One region of the Clostridium fungisolvens genome, then DNA from elsewhere that is predicted to be linked to it. Evidence: a T-box and tRNA genes for the amino acid it is inferred to sense, from the RefSeq annotation. Region 1 holds a T-box; the other regions hold tRNA genes.
The links. A T-box is a leader RNA that pairs with one kind of tRNA and senses whether it is charged. The one in region 1 lies ahead of argS (arginine--tRNA ligase), so its partner is inferred to be a tRNA-Arg.
Positions count from the first base shown of each region.

Region 1 (10,331 bases):
TTAGAGGAGAAAGTATCTCTTATTGGATTCAATAAAGATGGTATTATGGTTATTGGTAAGTATAGTAGAAGTGATATAACAAGATTAAATATTAAGGATGCAGTTTCATTTAGCCCTTTTTTAGTAATTAATGGAGAGGGCGTTATTAAAAGTGGAAATGGTGGTTGGGGAATTGCTCCGAGAACAGCCATTGGACAAAGAAAAGATGGAACCGTACTAATGCTAGTTATAGATGGTAGACAAATTGGAAGTTTAGGGGCAACTCTGAAGGATGTACAAAATATAATGCTTGAGAATGGTGCTTATAATGCTGCAAACTTAGATGGAGGCTCTTCCACAACCATGGTGGTTGACGGTAAGATAATTAATAATCCTTCTAGTAAAGATGGGGTTAGATTTATTCCAACTTCATTCATCATCAAATAGGGGGAGATTTTTATGGCTAAATATATAAAGAATTTAGGTTTATATTTTATAATAGCAGTTATTCTTCAAGTTGGAGTTTTGTATTACGTTAATAATTTTTACTTAAGTGGCTTTAGTAGCAATAACGAAGATAAGTCAGCTGTAGCGGTAAATAATACAAATGCAACAAGTTCAAAATCTAATGATAAAAACGACAGTTCCGTTTCTGGAAAGGATGAAGCTGATACTACTATTAAATTTGAAGTTCCTGAAGAGTCTACTGAAATAGAACTTTCAAAGGAAAATGACAAGGTTGCATATATTAAAGATTCCGTTCTTCAGATAGCAGGAAAAACAGAAAATAATACTGTGGATCTTCAAGATCTTAAACTTGTGAAATATCAGTGGTTAGATGAAGGTAATTTGGTTATTGCAGCCTCAAAAGATAACAGTACAAAGGTATCTTTTTATAAATACAATATATCAACTAAGGAAAAAGAGCTTTTGGCTTCAATTCAGCTTAAAGACAAAAAGTCTTCAATTGATAGTATAATTAGCTCTCCACTTAAAGATTTGATATTTGTTAAAGTGGCTTTAAGTAATGGCGGTAGTGAATTATATAAATTGAATGTAAGAAATGAATTTGAAAAAATAGCGTTAAGAGAAAGTAAAATTCAAGATGTTTACTTAATTCCACATGAAGATAAATTAATATATAATTCATCTTTAAGTAGTAATGTATATGTTACATATTTGGAGCAAAAGTTATCTTTAACACAAAAAGGATTTACTAGAATACTTGGAGTAGATAAATCAGAAAATGTATATGTAGGGATAGTGAATGATGGTAATATAAGTAAGATATATTACGGTTCAATAAGCGAAAAAACTTCTACATGGAAACAAATATCTTTAAATAATATTGAGAAAACAGAAGATTTAATAGTTGTAGAAAATTCTATCTATAAGCTTAACAGTGCGGAAAATAAATTAGAAGATCTAAATGGGACAACTAGTATTAGCTTTAAAGGTAAGTTCTTAAAGATTTGTAATGGAAAAGTTTTAAGTATGGAAAATGGAAATGTATATATAAATTAACAACATGTTATAAAATACACCACCTGATAATGAGTTATTGGGTGGTGTATTCATCATTGTAATCAAAATATAGATAGACCAGTTCAAAATAAAATCTACCTAATAAATATGAAGTAGTTTATCTATAGTAGAAAAGTTTAAACATTGAAGTGACCTATACATATGTGCTATAATTGCAAAATGTAATAGTATTTTGATCCGATTGAAACTTAATATAAAAAATTGTGTACAGTAGAATTTCATATAAAAAGCAGCTGTTTTAGAAATTTTAAGAATAGGAGAAAAGTATGAGAGACAAAATATTAGAATTAATTTTAATTATTCCTGCAATACTAATAGGGTTTACTTTTCATGAATATGCTCATGCAAAGGTTGCAGACATGCTTGGAGATAAGACGCCAAGATTTCAGGGGAGACTTACTCTTAACCCTTTAGCACACATAGATCCGATAGGATTTATCATGATATTAATAATGAAGTTTGGGTGGGCTAAGCCTGTACAAATAAATAGAAGAGCTTTTAAAAATGGCTATAAAGATGATTTGAAGGTAACAATAGCTGGACCATTAGCAAATTTGTTAATAGCTATCATATTTTCAGTTATATTTGGATTAGCCTATAAGTTTTATTTTATAAATAACTATACTGATATAACAAATATAATAGTTCAAATATTAAATTTAATAATCATTATAAATGTAAACTTATTTGTATTTAACCTATTACCTTTACCTGGACTTGATGGTTTTGGAATCCTTCAAGATTTATTTCCTTCAGCTTTCGGTAGAATAGCAGATTCTTTATATAGGTATCAATTTATAATATTTGCTTTGATAGCTTTTGGCGGAGCAAGGTTCTTAGATAAACCAACTGGAATTATATTAGATCTTTGCTCGAAAATAGTTACAGGTATTATTTCATAATCATTTAGGAGGAAAATATGAGACTTAGGAAAAAATGGTGGGCAAGACCAGAATTAGAAGAGGCGAAAAATGTTGTTACGAATCCATCTGAATTTAAAGGAAGATGGAGTGAAGCATTTGGTGATAGTAATCCAGTGCATTTAGAATTAGGATGTGGTAGAGGTAAGTTTATAAGTGAAAAAGCTGCTGCAAATCCTGGTATAAATCATGTTGCTATAGATTTAAAGGATGAAGTGTTAATATACGCACTTAGAAAGGTAAATGAAGCTGAGGTTCCAAATGTAAGGCTTATACCTATGAATATATCGTTTATTGGAGATGTATTTGATAAAGACGAAATAAGTAAGATTTATATAAACTTTTGCAATCCATGGCCTAAAGAAAGGCATAAGAAGAGAAGACTTACGCATACAAGCTTTTTAAAGATATATAAAACTTTTCTTAAGCCCAATAGTGAGATTTGGTTTAAAACAGATGATGTTGGGCTTTTTGAAGAATCACAAGAATACTTTAAAGAGAGTGGTTTTACACTAGAATACCTAACCTATGATTTGCATAATGACGAGTTCAAAGAAAATATAATGACTGAATACGAAGCAAAGTTTACTTCTTTAGGGATGAAGACAATGTTTTTAATTGCAAGGCTTAATTCTTAAGATGTTGGAGACTATCATATTTAAAATATATGGTAGTCTCTATTTTTATTCTTTAGGAATTCATATCACAATCATATCTATGGATAATTATGTGAACGGACTTAAGACATAATATAAGTTAAAGAATAAAAAAGAAGAATATGTAGCCTGCCAGATTTTCCTCATATACATTCAAGTTGTTAGTAAATGTTTATATAGGTTCCGTTACGGAAACTTAGATTATACATGTTCGAAAATCATGCACCTATACCCTGTAGACATGTATAAATTAATAATTGAAGTTGGACCTCTATGTATGATACATAAAAAGTGTAAGAAAAATTAATAATATAATAAAATAAGTAAATACATTATATAAATAACAACAAATAAGATGAATTACTGATGAAGCTTGGATTATAAGTTTTTACATAATGGCAAATAAAGTTTAAAGTGTGGTTTTATAGAATGGTGAATAAATTAAGCTAAGATCAATAATAAGTTTGGTATTTATATAAGTTATATAAGTTATATAAAGGAGTGATAAATGTGAGTGAAAATTTAACAAGAACCATAGTAGGGGTTGTTAAAGATAGTAATGATGAAATAGAAGCGTATAAGCTTGATAGTGGAGAAATAGTAGAGAAAGAACAAGCAATTAGCCTAGCTAAAGAAGGAAAAATAAGTGGAGTGCAGGTCTCGACTTCTCGTAAAGGAGAAAAGTATCTTAGAAGTTATCCTGATGGCACAAAAAATAATAACTTAGATAATTTACCTGAAATTGAATAATAATGATTTAAAATGCCCACAAAGTTTATGAATGAATAAGAAAACTTTGTGGGCATTTATATAGGTCTTACAAGAACCTAAAAAGTATTTTTAAAATATTAAAACAAAACAATTACTTGTTTTGTTTTAATACAATCAATTTTCTTTTATATATTTCGTAAAATTTATTTCCGGATCTCATTGCTTGGCCAATTTCTAAGATAAGTTCAGATTCTGATTTCAAAAGTAGTGTGATGGCATCATCATTAATTGTCACATCAAAATCATTTACGGCACCTTCTAAGCTTCTATCAAGGCCCTCAGCAATTCTGAGTAGTATTCCAATACTTTCTACAGCTTCTATATCCAATCTATTGATGATACTTGTGAATTTTATAAAAGGAAGCTGATAATTATTGTTTCTGTGCATAGATGCAACTAATGAACTCATTAAAATCTCCCTATGTGAAAGACCGCTTATGGCAGAATTAAGTATAATATAAAACGAATGTATATGATGGTCGTAATACCTTATGCTAATACCACAATCATGAAGCAGGGAAGATGTCTTTATTATATTGTTGTATTCGTCACCGAGCTTGTGAATTGGTTTTAACTCTTCAAAAAGTTTTTTTGTAATGCTGTAGACCTTTTGGGCATGTTTTTTATTTATATTAAGAGTTTCAATTATGCCTTCAATACTATAGTCAAGTATGTCATTCCAAGCAGTTTTGTAGTTATTATTAAGATATTCCTGAACTATACCCTCTCTAAGACCTCGTCCACAAATTTTGATGTTTTTTATTGAAAGTAAATCTACCAATTGATTTAAAAGAATAAGCCCGCCAAATATTACATCGGCTCTGTCAACAGATAAGCCTTCTACCTTACTTCGTCCTTTTAGGTTTTTGCATTTTAAGAGATTATATATCTGACAGATATCATAATCATCAAATGAATAATTATGTAATGTTCCTATAGGATATCTTTTTGTATGCTTTTGTATTTTGGCAATATTCCTTATAGTGCCTCCAATTCCTATTATACTTTCAAACTCTGTTTCAAAAAGCCAAGGTATATTTTTAATAGTATCTTGTACAAATTTATTTGCTGCTAAAGTGTTATTATAAGTAATTACATCGGTAAGCTCATAGTCATTTGAAATGTTTATACAACCCAAAGGTATAGTTATTTTTTTTATTATCTCATTATTTCTTATCCAAGCTAAATGTGTGTGATTACCACTTATATCTACCATTAGAGCATTATTATAGTACAGACTATTTTTTATACTTAAATGATTATAATATATTTCTTCATCAAAGTTTAAAATTCTTATATCTAACGATAAATCCTTTTTTATTTTATCTCTAAGAATCTTTTTGTTAGTAGCACATCTTAATGCTTCTGTTGCAACTAAGATTATCTCAGAAGCACCTGATTCGATGCATAGAGATTTAAAAGCTTTTAATGTTGCTAAAGTCTTTTCAATCTTCTCTACTGAAATAGATGAGGTTTTAGAAATATCTTCTCCAAGTCTTATAGTTTCTTTTATTTCATCAATTATCTTAAAGTATCCTGTATCTTCAACTTGTGCAAGCATCACTCGTACTGAATTAGAGCCAAGGTCAATTACCCCAAATCTTTTCATAGACAAATCTCCTTATTGTAACATATAATAAAATAGTATATAAAAAACTAAAAGTTTTCAACTGCTTTTGAATTATTATTATGAAATATTATTTTTAAACTATTTTCAAAAATAAACGAGTTTTAAGTGGAGATTTTTGAAATAAAAATTCTATATTGACAAAAAAAAATTTTTTTGGATATAATATAAATAATTAAATAATTAAAATCTAAGAAAAGAAGAGTACTTTATTTGAGTCTTAAAGCGAACAGGGGATGGTGTAAGCCCTGTAAGATAAGATTAAAGGAAGAGAGCCTTGGAGATGCTGCTTGAAAATAAAAGTAGGGCATGCCGCAATATGCGTTAAATATATGAGTGGGTTTTTAAAAACCAATAGAAGTGGTACCGCGGATATAAGTTCGTCTCTAAAAAAAAGAGATGAGCTTTTTTTATTCTTTATGAAACTATAAAATTTTCAGATTAGTTAAAACCAGGACTTCAATGTTTTTGAAAGCTTTTAAGGGTTTACAGTAAGAAAGTTCAATTTATGATACTGAAAGTTTTATCCCCATAGGGTAGAAAAGTAGACGAGCAAATTGTGGTAGTTGAATACGAAATAAAATCAACGGCTATTGGCCTTAGGATTTTTATATAACACATACAGGAGGAGATACTATGGATTACAAAAAACTTACAGCTGAAAGATTAAAAGAGCATTTAGAAATAGATGTAAATACATTAGAAGGATTAATTGAAGTACCACCAAGACCTGAGATGGGGGATTTTGCGTTTCCATGTTTTCAGTTAGCTAAGACTTTAAAGAAAGCTCCAAATATAATTGCAGCAGAACTAAAGGATAAGATAAATGCAGAAGGATATGAGAAGATAGAGAACTTAGGACCATATGTAAACTTCTTTGTAGACAAAGGAACTTTTACAAAAAATACTGTAAGCAAGATATTGGAGGAAAAAGAGTGTTATGGTTCATCAACAATAGGTGATAGTCAAAATATAATAGTGGAATACTCATCACCAAATATTGCAAAGCCATTCCACGTTGGCCATCTTTCTACTACAGTAATAGGTAATTCTTTATACAAAATGTTTTCTTTCGAGGGATATGATGTTGAAAGAATAAACCATTTAGGCGATTGGGGAACACAATTCGGAAAACTTATATCTGCTTATAAGAAATGGGTTGATGAAGAGGCATTAGAGAAACATCCAATTGCAGAGCTATTAAGAATATATGTAAAATTCCACGATGAAGCAGAGAAGGATCCATCATTAGAAGATGAAGGAAGAATGTACTTTAAAAAGCTTGAAGATGGTGATAGTGAAGCAGTTGCTCTTTGGGAGAGATTTAGAAACCTATCGTTGAAAGAGTTTAATAAAATATATGAAATTTTAAATGTAGATTTTGACTCTTGGGCTGGAGAAAGTTTCTATAATGATAAAATGGATAGCATAGTAAAAGAACTTGAAGAAAAAGGTTTATTAGTTGAAAGCAACGGAGCTAAGGTTGTTATGTTAGATGAGTATAACATGCCTCCTTGTATTGTATTAAAGTCAGATGGAGCATCTATATACGCAACTAGAGACCTTGCGGCTGCAATGTATAGAAAGAAAACTTATGATTTCTCAAAGGCTATATATGTAGTAGGAAAGGACCAATCGCTACATTTTAATCAAGTATTTAAGGTGTTAGAACTAGCAGGTCATGATTGGGCTAAAAATTGTGTGCATGTACCATTTGGTATAGTGAGATTTGCAGAGAAAAAATTATCTACTAGAAAAGGTGATGTAATACTTTTAGATGAATTATTGTCAGAAGCTGTTTCAAAGACTTTGGAAGTAATAAATGAGAAAAACCCAACGCTAGAGGATAAAGAAGTAGTAGCTCAAAAAGTAGGTATAGGCGCAGTTGTATTTACTTATTTAAGAAATAGTAGAGAAAGAGATATAGTGTTTGATTGGAAAGAGATTCTTAACTTTGAAGGTGAAACAGGTCCTTATGTTCAATATACTTATGCAAGAGCTAAGAGTATATTAAGAAAAGTAGGAGAGGTAACTGAAGAAAGTGATTTCTCAAAGCTACAGTCAAAGGAAGAATTTGAACTTGTAAAAACTTTAGATGGATTCCAAAATAGTATATTATATGCAATTGAAAAACTTGAGCCATCAGTTGTAACTAGATATGTAATTGATGTGGCAAAAGCTTTCAATAAGTTCTATAACGCACATTCTGTTGCAAATGTGGATGATGTGAAATTAAAGAGTGCAAGAATAAAACTAGTAGAAGCAACCTGCCAGGTAATAAAAAATGGCCTAGGATTGATAGGCATAGAAACAGTTGAGAAGATGTAGAGATGGAGCTTGTAACAACTCAAAGTGTATTGAATGTTAATAGAGATTTGTATAATAAATATGATTTCAACAATATAGCTTTTATTGATATAGAGGCAACTGGCTTTGATAAAATAAATAATAAGGTTTTTGCTGTTTCAGTAGGTAAGTTTAAAGATCAAACATTTGCAAATGACATTCTATTTTGTGAGCACAATGAAGAGAAACAGTTATTAGAAAAGTTTTTGAAATTAATCAAAGGCAAAACCATATGGTGTACATTCAATGGGTTGGCATTCGATGAACCGTTTATATTTCAAAGACTTTTGATTAACGGATTTAAAACTCCGATTATAGATAAGCACATAGATTTCTATAGGGAGATATCTCCCTATAGAAATTCATTGAATTTAGATGGATATTCATTGAAAGACATGGAAAAGTATCTAGGTATTCAAAGAGAAGATAGCTTCAATGGAAAGGAATGCAGAGATGCATATTTTGAATATTTAAGTACTGGAGATGAAGCTATAAAAAATAAGATAATTCTTCATAATCAAGAAGATGTATCGAATCTACCTCTATTGTTTCTAATTCTGCAGGATATAGACGAAAGAGGCTTAAAAAGAGATGATATGCTTTCAAAGAATCAGAAGCAATATATTAAGTACTTGATCAGAAAAAAGGGAATATCTTTTGACAAGTCTGTATTGTTAAATATGCCTAAGAAAGTAGCATCAAGAATAATTTATGAGTTAATACAAAATAAAGTAAATACAAATAAGATAGAAGAGATTCTAGAAAATAGAAAAAGTGAGCATCTATGATGCTCACTTTTTTACTGTAATTGTGCTGATCTTTGACTCATATTTTGGACAATGGGTTGCTGAACAACTGCTGTTGCTGCTGCAATTACATTCTCCTTTAGCTGAACTTTTTACATTCTTAAATAATATAAAACCAGCTAATGCTACAATTATAAGAGTTATTAGTATTTCCATATAAACACCTTCTTTAAAATATTAATTTACCGATAGTAAATACTACAAATGCTCCTACCCAAGCAAGTACAAATTGATAACTTGCTGAGAAAACTGCCATTTTTGTACCATATTCTTTTTTCATAGTACCTAAAGCTGTAACACATGAAGTGTAAAGTAATACGAATACCATAAATCCTAATGCACTTACTGTAGTAAAAGTTGAAGCTATCGCTGCATCTAAGTTACCGCCGTATATAACAGTCATAGTAGAAACTACAGTCTCTTTGGCTAAAATACCAGTTAATAGTGAAACTGAAGCTTGCCAGTTTCCAAAGCCTAAAGGTGCAAAGATTGGGGCTAAGAAATTACCTATATTAAATAAGAAACTTTGGTTTATATCATTAACTTTACCTGAGAAGTTAAAGCTTTGTAAAAGCCATATTAAAACTGTCATTGCAAATATGATCGTTCCAGCCTTTGCTAAGAAGCCTTTACCTTTGTCCCAAGTGTTTTTCATAACTGTTCTAAATTCAGGGATTTTATATTCTGGTAATTCAATTATAAAAGGTTCTTCATCTTTTTTGAATAAAGTATTTTTAAACAGCATACCAACAAGGAATGCTACTACGATACCTAGGAAATATAAACCGCCTACAACTAGTCCTGCTTTTGATCCAAAGAAAAGTGGAGCAAATACTGCATATATTGGTAGTCTTGCATTACAACTCATAAGTGGTATCAATAAAGCTGTAAGTTTTCTGTCTTTTTCGCTTTCAAGTGTTCTTGCTGACATTATTGCAGGAACGTTACATCCAAATCCCATAAGCATTGGAATGAATGCTTTACCCGAAAGTCCAGCCTTTCTCATAAGGCTATCCATTATGAATGCTGATCTTGCCATATATCCGCTATCTTCTAACGCTGAAACACATAAAAATAATGCCATAATTATAGGTAAGAATGTCATTATTCCACCAACACCAGCAACTATTCCATCAACGATTAATGATTGGAACCAAGGTGCTGTTCCTGACAACAGATTTGATAAGAAAGGAATTATATTATTATTTAAAATTCCATCCAATAAATCTGCAAGGGGTTGACCTACCCAAGCGAAAGTAAATTGAAACATAAATATCATAATTGCGATAAAAATTGGATATGCTAAAAATGGATTAAGTACTATTCTATCTATTTTATCAGTAAAAGAAAGATTTCCTCTTCCGTTCTTCATTCTTGAAGAATCAATAATTCCGTCTATAAAAGTATAAGCATCTTTTTCAGAATTGAAATAATAGTCATTATCATCTATAGTTAGGGGTAATTCATTGTTGACTAACATATTTTTTACATGATCAATACCTTTTTTCTTAGAAGCAACCATTGGAATGACCTTAACCTTAAGTTTTTCTTCTAAGGCTTTATAGTCTATTTTAAAACCTTTCTTTTCAGCAACATCAACCATATTTAGTAAGACAACTATTGGTTTTTTAAATTGTTTAAGTTGAAGTGTCAAATATAGATTTCTATCTAAGTTTGAAGC
Region 1 covers NZ_BLZR01000001.1:1,498,681-1,509,011, forward strand. The annotation lists gene bsdtw1_RS06110 (phosphodiester glycosidase family protein) at 1-426, shown strand, start outside; gene bsdtw1_RS06115 (hypothetical protein) at 439-1,503, shown strand; gene bsdtw1_RS06120 (site-2 protease family protein) at 1,791-2,426, shown strand; gene trmB (tRNA (guanosine(46)-N7)-methyltransferase TrmB) at 2,444-3,082, shown strand; gene bsdtw1_RS06130 (DUF3892 domain-containing protein) at 3,611-3,850, shown strand; gene bsdtw1_RS06135 (Ppx/GppA phosphatase family protein) at 3,963-5,480, opposite strand; T-box leader at 5,682-5,889, shown strand; gene argS (arginine--tRNA ligase) at 6,135-7,826, shown strand; gene bsdtw1_RS06145 (ribonuclease H-like domain-containing protein) at 7,829-8,632, shown strand; gene bsdtw1_RS06150 (FeoB-associated Cys-rich membrane protein) at 8,636-8,806, opposite strand; gene feoB (ferrous iron transport protein B) at 8,820-10,331, opposite strand, start outside.

Region 2 (10,331 bases), 3.5 Mb from region 1:
AAAATTATGTCTTATGTAGGGTGAATACATCCGAAGTTACGCCTATGGAGTGTTAGACCAGACGAAACTATATGTTTTATCGGTATATAGATCGTGCACGGTGAAGTAGGAAGTAAACATAAACTTCTATAGCTTTTATAGAGTTTTTTAGTTTACATAACGGTATATATGAATAGGAGTGTAGGAGTAAACCTTAATAAAGAATTTAGACATCTTATGAAGTATAAAAGATCACCTTTTCCAAAGGAAGATTTAGAATCAGCTTATATGGAATATGATCATTGTGAACAAAAAGAATATGATCATCACCATAATAATGATAAACAACATGAAATGTTTGAAGATTGGGGAATGAAGGAATGTATATATGCTAGTGTTGGATTGGTGGTTTCAGTAGCCTCTTTAGCTTATGTACTAACAAGGCCTCATGGAAAGAAATTTAGCATGTTTTAATAAATAATGAGAGATTAACTGCTATAGGGTTTCTTCACTATAATAGTATTTTATATTGACTAATAATTTGTATGAGAATTAGTCTTGTAACTACGATTAGTGATGGACCCTATAAATTTTATCTTAATCATTGAAAATGTATTAGTTCAAACCGAAGCTTATTTTCAAAACTCTTTTGATTTCTAAGAGTAGGACTTGAAAATATAAGTTTAAATATAAGGTGGTTCATTTATAAATGTGGATTTTAACTTAAGTTACCAAGTTGGACGTGCTATATAATAAGGACAGATAATTATTGAAACTTATAGTTGGAGGGTCTAGCTTTTAGCTGTGTATATAAGCATGATTGTATTCACAATATATATAATAAAAAGATAATTTGAGGTGATCAAGTGGAATATAATACTTTAGTAAACTTATTAGACACCCATAATGAGGCTAATATAATAGCTACTGATAGATTTAAACCTAAAGAAGTTATATTTATATATAAGCAAGTTAAAGAGCAGCAGCTTCAATTAGATATTTTGAAAAAATATTATAATAGCAAATTTCCCAGTATTACATTTACTAGTGAATCTATAGATAAATTTAATGTTGAAAGTATTAAATCAGTGCTTGAAAAATATAAAAATAAAGGGTTATTGATAAACGTAACAAGTGGAGAAAGAATATATTCGCTAACCTTGCTCTATCTTGCACAAAAGTATAATATAAAATGTATTTATTTAGATGCTGAAAATAAAAAACTCATAAGTTTTAATGATGAGGGAATCGATATAACTGGTGAAAACTTTTATGATTTAAACATAGAAGAGATTATTGAAAGTTCAGGCGGATCTATAATAGTAGATTCCACTGAAAATAACAATAAGGCAATAATAGATCAGATAACCGACTTAATATCAAATAATTTAGGTATGTGGGAGCGTTTAAAATATAGATTATATGATTCTAAGGTATTTATCCATAATCAATTAGATCCTATGACTATAAAGCTTGATATGAATTATCTTACTAAAGAAGAAATCGATATATATAATTCTATGTTAGATTTATTGAAAAAGAATAATCAAATACAATATACCTTAGAACAACACAACCACATTACGATAAAGTTTTTGAACAATCACATAAAAAGCTTTATATTCAAAAGTGGTTCTTGGTTAGAAGCATATACAAAGCGAGTAGTAGATAACATACGACAGGTAGATGAGGTTAAAAGTGGTTTGTTATTTTTTTGGGATGATGAAAAGAATAGAGTTAAAAATGAATTAGATGTAGTTGCAATAAAAAACTCTACCCTCATATGTATATCATGTAAAGATACAGCAAAATATGATGAGATTGCCCTTAATGAGCTTAATGTGTATGCAGAACAATTAGGTGGAGAGAATGTAGTTAAGATTTTAGTAGCAACAAAAGTTCCATTAAAACATTCTGTACAAGAGAGAGCTAAAGAAATGAATATTGAGTTGGTTATTTATGATGGAAATAAGAAAGTGTTTGAAGAAAAGTTAAGAAAGATAATACTAAGATAGCTATTTATATGCTAAAAGCCTCTTCTGATAGTTAAGAAGAGGCTTTTAGCTCTATATTAACTTAAAGTATACTACTTTATTAATAATATATTATCTAAAGCTTTACTCCGATAGTTTCACCCATTGTTACTTTTGTTTCGTATCCAAGAGAAGTCTGCTGTATTATATCCTGATGTACTTTAGCTACACCTTTTTTCAAAAATAATATTGTAGTAGATCCACCAAACTTAAAGTAACCTTTTTCAGACCCTTTTTCAACTTTTTTATTAGGCGTGTAACTTTGAATTATAGTTCCAACACAAGTAGCGCCTACTTCAATGTGAAGTATATCACCAAAGTTTTCAGATTTAAATAATGACCATTCTCTTTTGTTCTGGCAGAAAAGTTTTGGAACTTTCTCTAAAGCTATTGGATTTACTGAATAGTATTTACCGTCTATTTTATTGGTCTCACCACATGTTCCATAGTCAATAAAGTGGAACCTATGATAGTCTGTAGGACACAAACGAAGCAGTATACAAGTTCCACCTTCATATTCATTTGCCACATTGTCATTGCTTATCAGTTCTTTTAAAGAGTAAGTAAGTCCCTTAACTTGAACTATATTATTTAAGTCTATATTTTCAAATACAGAAAGTCTTCCATCTCCAGGGGAAACTAAAGCGTTTTTATTCATATCTATAGGACGTGCTTCCTCTGTCAACTTTCTATAGAAAAAATCATTGAAGCTTGTAAATTCAGATTGTTTTTTTATTGATAAATTAGTATCGATATTAAATTCTTCTATAAATTCATTTACTTTACCTTTACTTAATGGTGAATCGCAATAGTAACCATATACCTTGGAAAAAAGCTTTCTTTTAATAAATAACTCAGTTATGCTCTTTCCAATAGGTGATTCATAACACCATTTTAAATAATTTAATCCAGCAACTTGCTCTTCTTCATAGGTTTTTGTTTTCCTATTGTATATTTTAATCATTGTTTACCTCACCTTTTTAAATATATAATAAAGCTAGAATTATTTTCATCTAATTGTATCACATCTAGCCTTTCGGTCAACGATTTGAAGTATAATATTTGAAATAAATATTGTTAATCATAGCTAAGTATTGTATATTTAACTTAAATAAGCTTAAGATATATTGAATTAATATTCAAGTATTATTAGTTTACCTAATTTATATATTTTTATTGGCTGGTCAATAAAAATTACGGAGTGATTTAACATGAATAAAACCAAAAGAGCAATCTTTGAAGCTGCGATAAGTATCTTTTCAAAGGCTGGTTATAATGGTGCTACAATGGATGAAATAGCATTAGAAGCTGGGGTAGCTAAAGGAACCTTGTATTATCATTTTAAAAGTAAGGAAGAGATATTCAACTTTATAATAACAGAAGGCATCAATCTTATGCATGATGAAATAAGTCAGGTTAATAATATAGATGGTGATGCATTAGTTAAACTGAAAGAAGTTTGTAAAATACAGCTTTCTTTTTTGTATAGAAATAAAGAGTTTTTCAAGGTTATAATGAGTCAATTATGGGGACAAGAACTTAGACAATTAGAGCTTAGAAATCAGATTCAACGATATATATATGGTATAGAAATATATATAAAAGAGGCGGCAGATACTGGTTTAATAAGAAAAGGTGATGTTTCTTTTATGGCCTATGCGTTTTTTGGAAGCTTAATATCTGCGGCTGTATATGAAATAATAAATATAGATAAGATAAATTTAGAAAATATTATTGATAATTTAATAGATTATAATTTTAGAGGGTTACAAAAGAGTGAACTTTAGAATGGTTTTTTAGAGTTTGATATTGATTCTAAAAATAGAGAGTAAAAATTTTTTACTCTCTATTTTTTTTGCCCTTAAAAACAATTTTTTAATTGATTAATACCTAGTAAGAAAGAGCACTAGTAAATATAAGTATGTAAAGAGTGGAATAAAATTGAGGATAATAGAGATAATTAAGTATATTTTCCATAATTAGCTGATTTTATTACATAAAATGCTATAAATGGCTTTTGCAAAAGATAATTAAAAATAGTATAAATAGAACTGACCAGTCAGTACAAAAACTTATGAAAAGCGGGGTGGATGTATGAAATTTGCTAAAATTGCTTGGAAAGATATTTCTAGCATATTTAGAAACAGATTGATAAGGGTTTCTGTAATAGCAATTATCATAGTGCCTTTGTTATACAGCTTACTTTATCTAGCTGCATTTTGGGATCCTTATTCAAGATTGGATAAGCTTCCAGTAGCAGTAGTAAATCTAGATAAAGGTTCTGAGAATGATGGGAAAGCTGTAAATTATGGCGATGATGTTGTAAAGGAACTTAAGGAAAACAAAGAAGTTGGGTGGCAATTTACCACTCTACAAGAAGCTAAAGATGGATTAGAGGGAAGCAAATATTATTCTATGTTTGTAATTCCTGAAGACTTTTCTGGTAAAATAATCAGTTCAAAGGATCACAAGCCTGAATCACCAGAGATTAAGTTTGTGCCTAATGACAAAAAGAATTTTCTTGCTTCACAAATAGGAGGAAAAGTTGAACTAGCTATTCAGCAAAAAATCACATCAAATATATCAAAAGAGTTTACAAAAGTTACTTTTGATAATATGTATGAACTAAAAGATGGAATGCAACAAGCAGCAGATGGAAGTAAGAAACTTTATGATGGTATAGATACCTTAGGTAGTAATGTACCAACTATGGCAGATGGTGTCTCACAACTTAAGGATGGTTCCAATAAGTTAAGTGACGGATTAAGTCAACTTAAGAACAAGACATCAGCAATGCCAAGTGGAGTTTCAGAGCTTTATAATGGATCAAATCAAATAACAGGGGGATTAGGACAGTTAAAGGCTTCAACAGGTATACCTGCATTACTTGATGGGTCTAATCAAATAACTAATGGTTTAGGAATGCTTAATGATAAGATCAAACAAGGGCAAGAAACAGTTATAAGCTTAGGACTTAATAAACTTGATCCAAGTAAGGTTTTGAATGTAGAAAATCTTCAAAAGATCAGATCAGTAATAGCCGCAGGAAAAAAACTATCTGATGCAGATCTTTCTGTACTTAATTCTTTAAATACTTCTAGTGTTAAACTAGTAGAGAGTACAATGAGCGACATAAAGCAGTTAACTAGTGATGAAGGAATAAAAGTATTAATGAGTAAACCATCTATACAACTAGTTTTATCACAGATGGATTTCTCAAAGCCTGAAAATCAACAGGCCTTAGCAACAAGGGTACAAAATGCAGACAAACTAGTTAGTGATGCGAACTCTATACAAGTAGCCCTATTAAAATTAAAAAATAATGAACCACAATTGTTTAGTCAGTTGCAAAGTATGGATATTAATAATGAACTAAAAACAATGCCTGTAATAATAAGTTCATTAAATAATCTAAGTTCTGCAAGCAAATTGATTACAAAGAGTGATGTTGCTCTTGTACAAGGGATTCTAAATAATCCTACACAATTGAGTAATCAGTTAGCTGCAATGGATAAAACAAAGAGTGATTTAAATGGTTTAATGAATCAAATAGCTACTATGCAAAGTAATGATGCTCTAAATAATGAACTAAAAACCATAGCGGTGAAGCTTGGAACTTCAAAAGCTCAAGGAGAACAAAGTGTTCAATTATCTGCAGCAGAAAGAGATACTATGCTTCAGTACATGAGTGCAGTAAGTAATTTGACTAATGGATTTGCACAGTACAAGCCAGAACTAGATGGAATGATGACACAACTAAACTCTTATGAGCAAATGGCTAAAGATAAGATGGCAGTTGTTCAAGCTAACCCTCAATCAGCGAATGCTCTAGGTAGCTTACTTACAAACTATGATGCAACAATGGGCTTAGTAAACTCTAAATTACCTCTATTAAATGCAGTTGGTGTAGCATTACAAAAGCCTGATAATGTTTCTGCATTGTCAACTTTAATTGGTGGTATAAATAGTATACAAACAGATTTAGCAAAGAATCAGGATAACTTAGCTTTAATAAATGACTTAATAACAAGTACTCAAGACCCTAAGGTTCAAGCGTTACTTCCTAAGGTTGCAAAAATTAAGAGTGATATTGATTCTGCTAAACCACTTATAGACAAACTAAATACTCCTGAAACTTTGGCAATGCTCGAAAAAGCACCAGAGCTAGCCACTCAAGTTAAGGGGCTTCAACAAGATATAAAAAATAATGCGGATATTTTAGAAATAGCAGATAGAACCTTAACACAAGGAAATCTTGAAACTGCTCAAAATTTATTAGCATCTATTCCAGAACTAACAAACGGAGTTCAAAAATTATATGATGGATCTACTCAGGTTACTGGAGGTCTTAATACAGTAAATGGAGCGGTAAATCAGTTATATGATGGCTCAACTCAAGTTGATGGAGGATTAGGACAACTAAACGGATCAGTACCTTCATTAATAAGTGGAGTAAATCAATTAAATGATGGAGCTGGTAAGTTAAGTAACGGACTTGGAGAACTAAATGGAAAGATGCCTGAACTTAAAGATGGTGTTGTAAAACTTACAGATGGTTCAAAAGAATTATCAGACAAACTATCAGATGGTTCAAACAAGCTAAATAATAATCTAAAGAATTCAAGTGAAGAGATGGGAACATTTATATCAGAGCCAGTAAAGGTTACTACAGAAGCTATAAATACAGTTAAGGATTACGGTACTGGATTTACCCCATACTTTATCCCATTATCATTGTGGGTTGGTGCAATCATGATGTTCTTCGTAATATCACCAAAGGTTGCAGATGGAATGAATGCAGGTTCTGCTTCAAGAGTTTTGGGTAAATACTTCTCATATACTTTTATAGGATTACTACAAGCTGTGCTAGTTAGTATAGTAGTTTTATTCTTAGGATTAAAACCAAATAATTTAATAGCATACTTTGGATTTAATATATTATTATCCTTTACTTTCATAGCGATAATACAAGCATTGATATCTTTACTTGGAGATGCTGGAAGACTCCTTGCAATAGTATTGCTTATATTTAACTTAACAACTTGTGCAGGTACCTTCCCATTAGAATTAGTACCTAAATTCTTTACAGTTTTAAATCCATATCTTCCATTTACCTATGCAATAGCAGGATTAAGAGAATCTATAGCAGGTTCAGATTTCTCAGTTATAGCTCAAAGTTCTTTATTCCTATTAGCATATCTAGTAGTATTTATAATAATAGCTGTTGTATTTATAGACAGAGGAGAAAAGTTTGTAAGACTTATAGAAGGTAAAAAAGAGGAATTAGCAGCATAGTTTTAGCATTTAATAGATATAATAATGATGCTGATAAACATGATTTATCAGCATCATTTCTTACAAAAATTTCATATCTTGACTTTAAGTTTATAAAGGTTTAAAATAGGAATGTATTTTTCATACAATTTAATATGTCCTCATAGTTAAATGGATAGAACAGTCCCCTCCTAAGGGACAGATGTAGGTTCGATTCCTACTGGGGATACCAGTTTGGTATAAAAAAAGCTTAATCTTAATGATTAAGCTTTTTTTGTGTAGAAATCAATTGAACAATGGGTATATTTATATAATAAAAGTATATACTTATATTAAGGGTTATGTTATTATTATAGATGTAAAGGAAATCATTTTTTATAAAGAAGATGAGAGGTGATAATATTGGAATTTAAATTAGCTCCAATCTTTTCTGACAATATGGTTCTTCAGAGAGATTCTGAGGTTGTTATTTGGGGGAATGCTGAAAATAATGATTTAATAATAGGTAAAATATGTGGACAAGAAATTAAGACCCATGCTAAAAATGGTGAGTTTAGACTAATATTTAAAAATCTTAAAGCTGGGGGACCTTTTGATATGGATATATTATCAAAGGGCCAAGAAATAATTTTAAAAAATATTTTGATAGGTGAAGTTTGGATTGCAGGTGGACAATCTAATATGGAATTTAATTTAAAGGATTCTATAGGTGCTGAGAAAGAAATAGAGCAGGCCAATTATCCTGAGATAAGATATTATAATGTGCCGGATATAGTGTACGAAAATGGTGATGAAGTTTTACCAGAGGGATTAATAGATACAGGGTGGAGTGTAGCATCACCAGAGACAGTAGCATATTACTCAGCGGTTGCATATCATTTTGCCAAGAATCTATATAATGATTTAAAGGTTCCTATAGGAATAGTTAACTGTAATAAGGGTGGAACCTCTGCATCTAGTTGGATGAATGAAAAATACTTATCTGATGATAATGAATTATCAGAAGTATACTTAGAGCAATATAAAAAAGCTATAGAAAAACTTACAGATGAAGAAGAAGATAGATTAACAGCTGAATTCTATAAATCACAAGAGGATTATAACAAAAGAGAAGAAGAATATAAGAAAAAGTATCCTGAAAGATCCATGGCACAGCTTCATGAAGAAATAGGCAGTGTTCCATGGCCACCTCCACTTGGAAAAAAGTCATATCAAAGGCCATGTGGATTATATAAAACAAAGTTTAGAAAGATAACTCCTTTTAAAGTAAAAGGTGTTATCTGGTATCAAGGTGAAGAAGATTCAGCAAAAGCACATTTATATAAGAAGCTTTTTCATAGACTTATAAAAAGTTGGAGAGAGGACTTGGAGAACCCAGAACTTCCTTTTATATTTGTGCAACTCCCTATGTTTAATGATGAAAAACTTGATACTTGGCAGATTATTAGAGATGCGCAGCTATATACTTATAAAAATATTAAAAACACATCTATGATAGTCACTGTAGATTTAGGAGAAGCAGAAGATGTTCATCCTAAGGATAAAAAACCAGTGGGAGAAAGGCTTGCTTTAGCTGCAAGGCAAGATGTATATAAGGAAAATATAAATGGACACTCTCCTATATATAACAGTTATGAGATTATTGATAACAAGATAAAGATAGGTTTTGATTATGTATTACCTGGTGAATTGATAGCGAAGAATGATATAAAATTAAAAGGTTTCGAGATATATGATAAAAACAAAATCTTACACCCTGCAAAGGCTTATATTGAAAAAGATAAAGTTATTGTTTATAGCGAGGGAGTAAATGAACCCATAGGTGTTGCTTATGGTTGGAAGAACTATGTTGAAATAAATTTATTTAATAATATAGGATTACCTGCCTCACCTTTTAATACTTTAAGTAAATATTAATAAAGATTTTATATATTTTACTATCTATAAATAATATAGATATGGAATTACAAACACATACAACTACGTCAAAGCAAAATATAATAAGGATAGGTGATATTAATTGAAACATGAATTTCCGCAAGATTTTTGGTGGGGGGCAGCTACATCTGGGCCTCAATCAGAAGGAAGATTTAACAAAAAACATAGAAGTGTATTTGATTATTGGTATGATATAGAGCCAGAAGCTTTTTTTGATAGAGTAGGTCCTAATGTAGCCTCAAACTTTTATAATAGCTTCAGAGAAGACCTGAAACTTATGAAATCTATAGGATTTAATTCTTTTAGAACGTCTATTCAATGGACACGTCTTATAAAGGATTTTGAAACTGCAGAAATTGAAGAAGATGCAGTAAGATTTTACAATGAAATGATTGATGAATGTATAACTAATGGAATGATACCAGTTATAAATTTACATCATTTTGATCTTCCGATAGAACTTTATGAAAAGTATGGTGGTTGGGAATCAAAGCATGTAGTTGAGCTTTTTGCAAAGTACTCTAGAGTATGCTTTGATTTGTTTGGAGATAGAGTTAAACATTGGACGACTTTTAATGAGCCAATAGTTATCGTACAAGGTGAATATATAAATCAGTTTCATTATCCTAATTTAATAGATGGTAAGAAAGCTGTTCAAGTATCCTATAATTTAAATCTTGCTTCAGCAAAATCTATAGAGCAATTTAGATTAAGTAAAAATAGTAATGATGGAAAGATAGGCATAGTATTAAATCTTACTCCTGCTTATCCTAGATCAAATTCAAAAGAAGACTTAGCTGCATCAGATTTTGCAAATAAGTTCCATAATAGAATGTTTCTTGATCCAGCGGTTTTAGGATGTTTTCCAGAAGGCTTAGCCGAGATTTTTATAAAAGATGGTGTCATGTGGCAGTATACAGATGAAGAGTTAGAGCTAATAAAAAATAATACAATTGATTTTCTTGGAGTAAACTTCTATCAACCATTAAGAGTTAAAGCGGTAGAACATGAATTTGATGAAACGAAGAATGGTTGGCTTCCTGATAAATATTACGAATACTATGAAATGCCAGGAAGAAGGGTAAATCCTCATAAAAACTGGGAGAT
Region 2 covers NZ_BLZR01000001.1:4,973,148-4,983,478, forward strand. The annotation lists gene bsdtw1_RS22075 (hypothetical protein) at 217-453, shown strand; gene bsdtw1_RS22080 (Card1-like endonuclease domain-containing protein) at 846-1,994, shown strand; gene bsdtw1_RS22085 (phosphatidylserine decarboxylase) at 2,089-2,976, opposite strand; gene bsdtw1_RS22090 (TetR/AcrR family transcriptional regulator) at 3,224-3,799, shown strand; gene bsdtw1_RS22095 (YhgE/Pip domain-containing protein) at 4,107-7,307, shown strand; tRNA gene bsdtw1_RS22100 (tRNA-Arg) at 7,444-7,518, shown strand; gene bsdtw1_RS22105 (sialate O-acetylesterase) at 7,689-9,203, shown strand; gene bsdtw1_RS22110 (glycoside hydrolase family 1 protein) at 9,307-10,331, shown strand, end outside.
Region 2: it encodes a tRNA-Arg, which carries the amino acid that the T-box ahead of argS (arginine--tRNA ligase) is inferred to sense. The anticodon was not compared.

Region 3 (10,331 bases), 3.5 Mb from region 1:
GTAAAACAACTATATTTGATGCTATAAGCTTTGCACTTTATGGTGAGGCTTCTGGAAGCAGCAGGGATAAGGACAGTCTTAGAAGTGATTTTGCATTAGATGATAATGTAACCTTTGTAGAACTGGAGTTTGAACTTAGAGGAAAGGTCTATAGAATAAAGAGATATCCTCAACAACTAAAAAGAAAGGCTAGAGGAGAAGGGTATACACTAAAAGGTGCTGAGGCTGAACTTATTTTACATAACGGAAATGTAATAACTAAAGTAAATAATGTAGATGAAAAGATAAGCGAAATACTTGGAATAAGTAAACAGCAATTTAAGCAGATTGTGATGCTTCCTCAAGGGGAATTCAGAAAGCTTTTAGAGGCTGAAAGTGTAGAGAGAGAAGCTATATTTAGGAAGATATTTGGTACAGAAGCTTTTTTAGAGATTCAAAATAGATTGGATATTCAAAGAAAGAAGCTTTATGGAGAAATAATGAATGTAAGTAATGAAAGAAAAACTTACATAAGAAATATAGATTGCGGTGATGATGATAAGCTTGTTACCTTAATTAATGCTGAAGATTTAAATATTATAGAAATATTATCTGAAAGTAAGCTAAATGTAGAGCAGGATGAAAATAAGGTAGCTGAAATAAGAGTTACTTTAGAAGAAGCAATAAAAGAGCAAGATAAATTGCAAAAAGAAATGTTTCAAGGACAAGAGATAAATAAAAAACTTGATAATAATAAAACACTTAAAGAAATACTTAATATTGAATTGGATAAAAAAGATATATATATAAGTAAGGAAGCCTCACTTGTGTCAGCTAGAAGTGCAGCTGAAGTTAGACAGGTAGAGGAAGTTCTTGAAGGTAAAATAGTAGATAAAAGATCAAAAGATATTGTAATAAAGCAAAATATATTAAGCCTAGAGAACATTACAAAGATAATGGAAGATGCAAAGTTAAAGCTAGAAAGTGTAGCTAAAAGAGAAGAAGAAAAGAATAAGCTTCTAAGTGACATATCAATCCTTAAAAGTTACGAAATAAAGGTTAAAGATTATGAAGCTAAAAAGAAAAACTTAATTGAATTGGATAATTCTATTAAGTTTAAAGATAAGCTAAGAACTGATTTAAAACAAAAATTAATTATTTTCAAGAAAACTATAGAAGAGAAAAGTCTTTTAGTTAGACAACTTCAAAAAGAGCAGACAGAGTTATCTTCTAGAGAAATTGATTTAACAAATAAGAAAATACAGATTGAAGAGCTCAGAAATCTATATAAATATTATCAGGAATATAGTAAATCATTTTCAATATATGATACTGAAAAGAAGGATTATGCAAGTATAGAGTCAAAGTTTAAAAAAGAAAAACAGGAATATGAGCATCTAGATGAGTTATTTAAAAAAGGTCAAGCAGGACTTTTATCTAAGGAACTTGTGCAAGGAATGCCTTGTCCTGTTTGCGGTTCAACAGAGCATCCAAGTCCCGCCACAATAGTTAAAGAAGTTCCTACTGAAAGTGAACTTAAAATGCTAAAGGAAAGCTTTGATAAGATAAATCAAGAATATCAAAATAAGCTGCAAAGATTATCAGCTTTAAATGCTTCATTGGTTGAATTGGAGAAAAGATATAAGGAACAGGAAGGAAAACTTCAAGGAGTTCTAGGAGAAGATTTCTTAATTTTAAATATAAATAATAAGCTTAAGAATATAGCGGAGGCAGGAAAAACCTTAGCATCTGAATATGACGTTTTAAATAAGCAAATAGAAAAGTTGAAAAACAATTTACTGTTAAAAGAGAAAATTGAGGCTGAAATTGATAAATTAAATAAAGAATATGAGACAGAATCAAGTAATCAGGAAAGGCTTGACAATGAATATACAGAGCTATTTGGTAAGATAAGAGCTGAACAAGAACTGTTAACTAGTATCGAGAATGAAATACCTGAGAGCATAAGATCTTTAAGTGCTCTTCAAAATAGGATAATTAGTAATGAAAAGTTAATAGAAGACATTATAAATTCTTTAAATAGAGCTCAACAGGATTTTAATAAAGCAACTACCAATAAAGCTTCAGCAGAAGCGGAGCTAAAGACTCAAAAGGATAATGCTAAGGAAATAGAAAGTCAGATAGTAATAATACAAGAAAAGTTAAATGCTAAGATAATTGAATGTGGATTTAAGGATTTTGAACACTACAAAGCAGCTTTCTTAACTATGGAAGATATGAAAATCCTAGAGAAGCAACTCAAGGAGTACAATGAGAATCTTAAGTCGTTACAAGATAGATATGATGCTTCAGCAAAAGATATTGAAAATCTAAGTTATGTTAAGTTAGATGATATTAATAACGAGCTAATAGTGTTAAAAGATAGAGAAAAGACAATTAGAGAACAAGAGAAAAAGATATCATTTAGAATTAATACCAATATTAAAGCGTTCAACAAAATAGAAGAACTTACTAATTTGATCAGTGATCAGGAAGAGAAGTATTCTAAGGTAGCAGAACTTGCTAGAGTAGTGAATGGAGATAATGCAGAAAGGGTAACTTTCGAAAGATATGTACTTGCTGCATATTTTGATGAAATAATAGAAGCTGCTAACTCAAGACTTTACAAGATGGCTGGTGGAAGATTTATATTAAGAAGAAAAGAAGAAAAGGGAAAGGGAAGAAAACAAGAAGGCTTAGAGCTTGAAGTGTTTGACAATTACACAGGAAAGGCAAGGCATGTTAAAACATTATCTGGAGGCGAAGGTTTTAAGGCTTCTCTATGTTTAGCTTTAGGCCTTGCAGATGTAATTCAAGCATATGCTGGCGGAATAAATTTAGATACGATGTTTGTTGATGAAGGATTTGGAACTTTAGATCCAGAATCTCTAGATAATGCTATACAGTGTTTAATTGATTTACAACAAGGGGGAAGACTTGTTGGCATAATATCACATGTTCCTGAATTAAAGGAAAGAATAGATGCTAGACTAGAAATTACACCTGCAAGAGAAGGAAGTAAAGCAAAGTTCAACTTTATTTAACATAATATATAAATGTGTGAAAAGACTAGCTAAAAGTAATATGCTTACAATTAGCTAGTCTTTTATATTAAAGTTTAACTTTGCTTCAGGTTAAAAACTTAAGGTTCTCTATGATCTCCTAAGAAGAACAAAGCAATTGTTCCAACTCCAGTATGGCTGCCTATTACAGTTCCGATATAGTTGATTACAATTTCTTTTACCTTATACTTCTCTTTTATCATTTCAGCTAAATTTTCTGCTCCATCTATATAGTCACTATGGGATATAAATACAGTTTGCTCTTCAGGATTCACAACATGTTGCTCAAATTTTTCAAAAAGCATTTTAATAGCTCTTTTACTTCCTTTAGCCTTTGAAAAGTTTTTAAGCTCGCCATCATCATTTACGTAAAGAACAGGTTTTATATTTAGAAGGCTTCCTATAGCTGCTGCAGTAGGAGATATTCTACCACCTCTTTTTAAATGATTAAGGTCATCAACTGTAAATAAGTGACATAGTCTTGATTTGTTTTCTTCAAGCCATTGAACTACTTCATCCTTTGATTTGCCTTGTTCTTTAAGTTTTGCTGCATAATATACTAGAAGTCCATGTCCCATAGAAGCTGCTTTCGTGTCAACAACAGATATATCTGCATTGGGGTATTTTTCAAGTATTTCATTTCTAGCTATTAATCCACTATTAAAAGTACCACTTAGAGCAGATGAGAAGCCAATGTATAATACAGGTACATCATCTTTAACGAATTTTTCAAATTCCTCATAAAATCTGTAGCTGTTTACTTGGCTAGTGGTAGGCATTGAACCATTTCTTATATTATCATAGAACTCTTTATATGTAAGAGTTTTTCCAAAGTCCTCAACAAATTCTTGTCCGTTTAAGTTGCAGACTAGGCCTATATAATTAAGGCTAAATTTATTTATAATTTCTGCTGATAGATCGCATCCAGAGTCAGTGAGTATAACAAAATCTTTCATATTAAAACCGCTCCTTTATCAAGGGTGAATCTCATATAACCTTATATTCAGATGTATAAAAATAATTTAAAAATAAAATATATGAATAAATTTAATAATATAAGGTAAGGATTTCATCCATATTTAATATTAATTTTAGTGTAAAAAATAAATGATTACAATGATTATTGGAAGAATATAGTTGAACATCATTGTATTAGATATGAATTATATTAGTTCATATACATTATACACAAAAATTAACTGATTTTCTAAGAGTGAGTGGAAATTTTACTCTATTATTCTATTTATTAATATAGATGAACCACTTCATCTTTAAATTTATATTTTCAAATTCTCCTCTAAGGACCCAGAGGAGTTTTCAAAATAGATTTCGGATTGAAGTGTTTCATCCTTAGTATGATTACAATTGGCATATTATATTGCATTTATTTATAACTATATTTAGAGAAATTTATTTTTTGTAGCAATTAAATATAGTGAATTGATTTTTCAAGTTGAAGTGTGTATCTTTAATTTCATATAGGTGTATTTTAAAATGTGATATCATTAATACATGATTGCATATAAATAACAGTAAAGTTTGGAAGTTACAAGTTTTAATAGATTATAGACTAAAAAGAGAAAGTGTGATATTGTTTTATTAGATAATAGTTATTATTATATAATAATAACCAGGAGGGATTGTATGAAAATTTTAGATTTTTTAAAAAAAGAAGATCATAAGCCAAAGCATATGGCGCTAGACTTTTTAAAATATATTGGACCAGGAATGCTAGTAACAGTAGGATTTATAGACCCAGGAAATTGGGCTTCAAATATAGCAGCAGGTTCTTCCTATGGATATAAACTATTATGGATGGTTACATTATCTACTATCATGTTAATAGTGCTCCAGCATAATGCTGCACATCTAGGTATAGTTACAGGATTATGTATATCAGAAGCTATAAATAAGCATATAAAACCAGTATTAGCTAGAATGATAACTAGTACAGCAGTATTTGCTGCAGTTGGAACAGCTATGGCAGAAATACTCGGTGCATCCATAGCTTTGAATATGTTATTCCATATACCATTAAAGATTGGAGCTATTATATCAAGCTTAGTGATATTGTGGATGTTATTCTCCAATTCGTACAAGAAGATTGAGAAAATTATAATTGGATTTGTTTCGATAATAGGACTTGCATTTATAATTGAGGTATGCCTTGTAGATGTTAGCTGGGGACAAGCGATAAAAGGATGGGTTACACCATCATTTCCAACGGGTTCTCTTCCTATAATAATGAGTGTTCTTGGAGCAGTAGTAATGCCTCATAACTTGTTCCTACATTCAGAAATAATACAAAGCAGACAATGGAACCTTCAAGATAAGTCTATAATGGAAAAGCAATTGAAATATGAATTTATGGATACATTGTTTTCAATGATTGTTGGATGGGCAATAAATAGTGCTATGATACTTGTTGCAGTATCGTTCTTTGTGAACAATATGCAGGTTACTGAGTTAGAGCAAGCTCAAATACTATTAAAACCACTACTTGGAAATGCTGCCGCTATTATATTTGCAATAGCATTGCTTTTTGCAGGAATATCCTCAAGTGTAACTGCAGGAATGGCTGGAGCTTCTATATTTGCAGGATTATTTGATGAACCATACGATATTCATGATAAGCACACAAAAGCAGGGGTATTAGTAACTATAATTCCAGCACTTATAATAATATTTTTTGTTTCAAATCCATTCAAAGGGTTAATATATTCGCAAATGTTATTAAGTATACAGCTTCCAATAACAATATTTACTCAAATATACCTAACATCTTCAAAGGCGGTTATGGGAGAGTACAAGAATACTAGATGGGAGAATATAGTTCTATGGGTTATAGGTGCAATAGTTGCACTACTAAATGTAGCACTTTTAATAGATACTATAATTCATTAAAGGTATACTATATTGTAGAGAGTTAATAGATAAGCTATTAATTCTCCAAATTTTTCCTTTATAGATATCAACAAAATATGTACAATAGGTTAGTATTGATTTATGTAATCCTTTGTGATAATATTATAGTGTTGTTTAAAAAGAATATGCGGCGGTAGCTCAGTTGGATAGAGTAGCTGGCTACGAACCAGTTGGTCGGGGGTTCGAATCCTCTCCGCCGCACCAGATAAAAAGCTGTAATCATTATTGATTACAGCTTTTTTTGTTATATCCAAATTATAAACTTAGTTCAGCAAACACTTTCTTTAGTGTCCATAACTTCTTAGTAGTTTCTTCATCAATTTCCTCTGCATGAATGCTGCTACCTTTAGGTGATTGGTACATACTGCTTCAGCAATAATATCTACGTCCTTACAATAAACTCCATCCTCTCAATATAATTTTTTAAAACATTACAGCATATAATTAAAAAGCAAAATGTAAAGGGGAGTTTATCATGGGGTACTCCATAAAAGAGGTGTCAGAGAAACTTAATATATCACAATATACTTTAAGGTATTATGAAAAAGAAGGATTAATACCATATTTACATCGTAATTATAGTGGAAGAAGAGTTTATTCAGATAATGATTTGATTTGGATCAAGCTTATAGGATGTATGAAAGCTACTGGAATGTCCATTGCATATATAAAAAACTATGTAGAACTTACTGTTCAAGGAAAGAGTACATTGTTAAAGCGACGTCAAATTATAATTGAGCAAAAAGAAATAATTGAGACAGAAATAAAAAAATATAGTGATTTACTAGAGGTTGTAAATATAAAATTGCAGCGGTATGATCAGATAATTAGGAATGAGCATGAAGTCAATAGCAGTGAAGAGTAGCTTGGAGAGAGAGTCTAAGCTGCTTTTTCATTAGTGATTATATCTATTACTTGTAATATAATGTAAGTATATTGTATTGATGGTGGAGATATTATGAAGTGTTTTTTATTAGGTCTAATAGTTGAAGTTATTTTAATAATCATAAGTCTAATAACTAAACAAATGTGGATATTTACAAGAGGAAGTGAAGTTGTTTTGGGATTGACTGTTCTTCTTGGTGCTGCTGCAAGTAGGGCTGCACTTGGAGATACAGAAGGGATGCCAGCATATTCTAAAGTATCTCTTGAAGAGGTAAATATGTTTGGGATAGTTAAAAAATATATTTATTTTGGGATAACTAGTACTATAGCTATAATAATATCTTATTTATTCGTGTAATAGAAATTAATATAACTAACTATGCACTATAAGAGAAAAGTTATCTATATTTAGTAGTGTGGATGTTTATGGTATAATATTTAGGTGTATTTTGATTAGACAATTGTATTTTTTATTAATTTACATGTAAGGAAACACAAGATATATAGATGTATCACTTCGAACTGAAATATATTTTTAAAATTATCACGGCTTCTGGCGAGAGAATTTAAAAATAATAAGTTTTATTACGAAGTGGTACATCCATAGCAATAAAATAATAATGGAGGTGAGTCTTAATGAAATTTATCTTTGATTTTTTGATCAAGAGATTTGTAAAGGACTATGAGAATGTTAATTCACAAAATGTCAGACAATCCTATGGTTCGCTTGGAGGGAAAGTAGGCATTATAATTAATTCTTCAATTCTTATTTTGGAACTTGTAATTGGTCTGTTCCTTAATAGTATAGCTATTACTGCTGACGCTTTTCATAACTTAACAGATGCATTATCTTCACTTATAACCATAGTCAGCTTTAAGTTATCAAATCGTCCTGCAGATGATAAACATCCTTTTGGATATGGAAGAATAGAATACCTTACAGCACTTTTATTTGCAGCTGCAATACTTGTAGTTGGGGTTGAGTTTATAAGAAGCTCAGTTTTACGTATACTTCATCCAGTAGAGGTACCTTTTAATTTAGTAAGCTTTATTTGTATGGCCTGTGCTTTGCCACTGCAGATCTTTCTTAATAGATTTACTAACTATATAGGTAATAAGATTAATTCATCAGCTTTAAAGGCTTCGGCTTTAGAATCTTTTACTGATATTTTAGTGTTGTCAATGGTTACATTATCATTACTAATAACTAGGTTTACATCTTTCCCTATAGATGGCTACGTGGGAGTAATAGTATCACTATTTATTCTTCATTCAGGCTTTGAACTTGGAAAAGAAATGCTTAATACAATAATAGGATCAGCACCTGAAAAAGAATTTGTTGATGCTTTGATAAATAGTGTAGTAAGTTACAAGCCTATTACAGGAGTGCATGATTTAGTTATTCATAACTATGGGCCAGGCAGGTATATAGCTTCTCTACATGCTGAGGTTCCACATGATGTACCTATTATGGAAATTCATGATGTTATAGATAAAGTTGAGAAAGAGATAGGACATAAAATGAACGTATATCTTTCAATACACATGGATCCAGTGAAAGTAGATAGCCCAGAGGTTATAAAACTAAAGAAGAAAGTTTTTGAGCATATAAGTAAAATAGATGGCGTATTATCTATGCATGATTTTAGAGTTGTTGGTGATTGCGAAGAAAAAACACTTATATTCGATGTTGTATTAGATAAGCCTTATTTTAGTGAAGATAAGGAAAAAGAAGTTAAGGGCAAGATAGAAAGTTCTATAGAAAATTTATATCCATCATATAAAAGCATAATTAATTTTGATAGAGAGTTCTATTAAACAAAAAGTACCTAGGATGGTAAGCTTAAGAGATAAGCTGCCTTCTAGGTACTTCTTATTTTTGTTAAATGTTATTGATATACTCTAACGTAGTCAACAAGCATTTGTGCAGGGAATGCAGTTGATGTATTTGGGTTACCTGGCCAGGTTCCGCCAACAGCTAAGTTTAAGATTATAAAAAATGGTTTATGGAACTCATCAGTGCCATTTATATTGTTAGCTATATTTGCTTCATTGAATTGAACTCCATCAACGAACCACTTTATTGAATTAGTATCCCATTGAATTGCATAAGTGTGATATTGAGTTACATCGATATTTCCTGATGGGTTTCCATAGTATGCATGACCATTATTATCCCAATGTATAGTACCATGAATAACGTTTTCAAGATTGATATGTTCCATAATATCAATTTCTCCACATGCAGGCCAACCAACTTGAGTTATATTTTGTCCAAGCATCCAAAATGCAGGCCATAGACCTTGTCCTTGAGGCATTTTTATTCTAGCCTCAACTCTTCCGTAAGTCCAGTTCTTAAGACCTTGAGTTTTTAATCTAGCTGAAGTGTAAGCTGCACCACCATAACTTTCTTTTCTAGCTTCTATGATTAGGTTTCCGTTTGCTACTCTAGCATTTTCAGATCTATTAGTATAATATTGAAGCTCGCTGTTTCCCCAACCGCCTGCACCTGTATCAAAGGTCCAGTTTGAGGTGTTAATAGAAGTTCCGTTAAATTCATCACTCCAAACTAAGGTTGAAGCAGTAGCAGCTTTCACTGTTGTTGTATTAGTATAAGGCATGAATGATGCGGTAAGTGCAAGTATAGCAGGTATAGCAAGAAATTTTCCTATTTTAGACATAGTAATCCCCCTAAATTTTAAATTTTTATTAGATTAGCTTTAAAAATATGATTGGATGATTAGTTTGTAGAATGCCCCTTATTTATAGGGCGTTAGTAAAGGTTAAATCTCCCCCTTTTTCTGCTAAGATTTTGAGAAAAGTATAAAAGATAAGTTGAATTGATTTGATAAAGTAAAAATACTTTATATGATGAGTGATTAATGTTAGATATATTGTTACGTATATTTAGAATAGAAATAGAATATGTTTGAATATTTTAAATATTATAAACTTATTATACCATAATGTGTTAATAAATCCATAGATCAACATAAAATTATTAAAAATTATTATGTATATGTTTCACTCATAACTATATTGCGATTGAGTGCTTATTAGTTTTAACAATAAGAGATGAATAAACTATAAAAATTGCTCATATTTTATATAAGCAAATATTTGAAGGTTTTCAAAGCTCCTATGTGTTTTAACAAGAGAATTTGAGAATATAAATTTAAGTATGAAGTGGCTGATCTGTATAATTATTTATGTGCTGGGGGATTGTAGATTGAAGAAAAGATACAATAAAACCAAAAGTTTAAGGAAAAGAATTAGAGCTTTATTTTTTTGTGTTCTAATTTTAATGTCATCTATAATTATTACTAATAGGTACACACAAAGCGATTCAGAAAAAACAAAAGAAGTACAATCATATAGTGAAATAAAACAAGGAAATAGAAATGAAAATTTAGTTAATGTGGTTTATGAATCTTCCAGTGATAATAATGATTTGGTTGCTAATTCAAAAAATAATAATAT
Region 3 covers NZ_BLZR01000001.1:4,954,165-4,964,495, forward strand. The annotation lists gene bsdtw1_RS21990 (AAA family ATPase) at 1-3,023, shown strand, start outside; gene bsdtw1_RS21995 (DegV family protein) at 3,122-3,997, opposite strand; gene bsdtw1_RS22000 (Nramp family divalent metal transporter) at 4,686-5,945, shown strand; tRNA gene bsdtw1_RS22005 (tRNA-Arg) at 6,094-6,170, shown strand; gene bsdtw1_RS22010 (MerR family transcriptional regulator) at 6,442-6,831, shown strand; gene bsdtw1_RS22015 (hypothetical protein) at 6,925-7,209, shown strand; gene bsdtw1_RS22020 (cation diffusion facilitator family transporter) at 7,488-8,669, shown strand; gene bsdtw1_RS22025 (glycoside hydrolase family 16 protein) at 8,741-9,532, opposite strand; gene bsdtw1_RS22030 (polysaccharide deacetylase family protein) at 10,081-10,331, shown strand, end outside.
Region 3: it encodes a tRNA-Arg, which carries the amino acid that the T-box ahead of argS (arginine--tRNA ligase) is inferred to sense. The anticodon was not compared.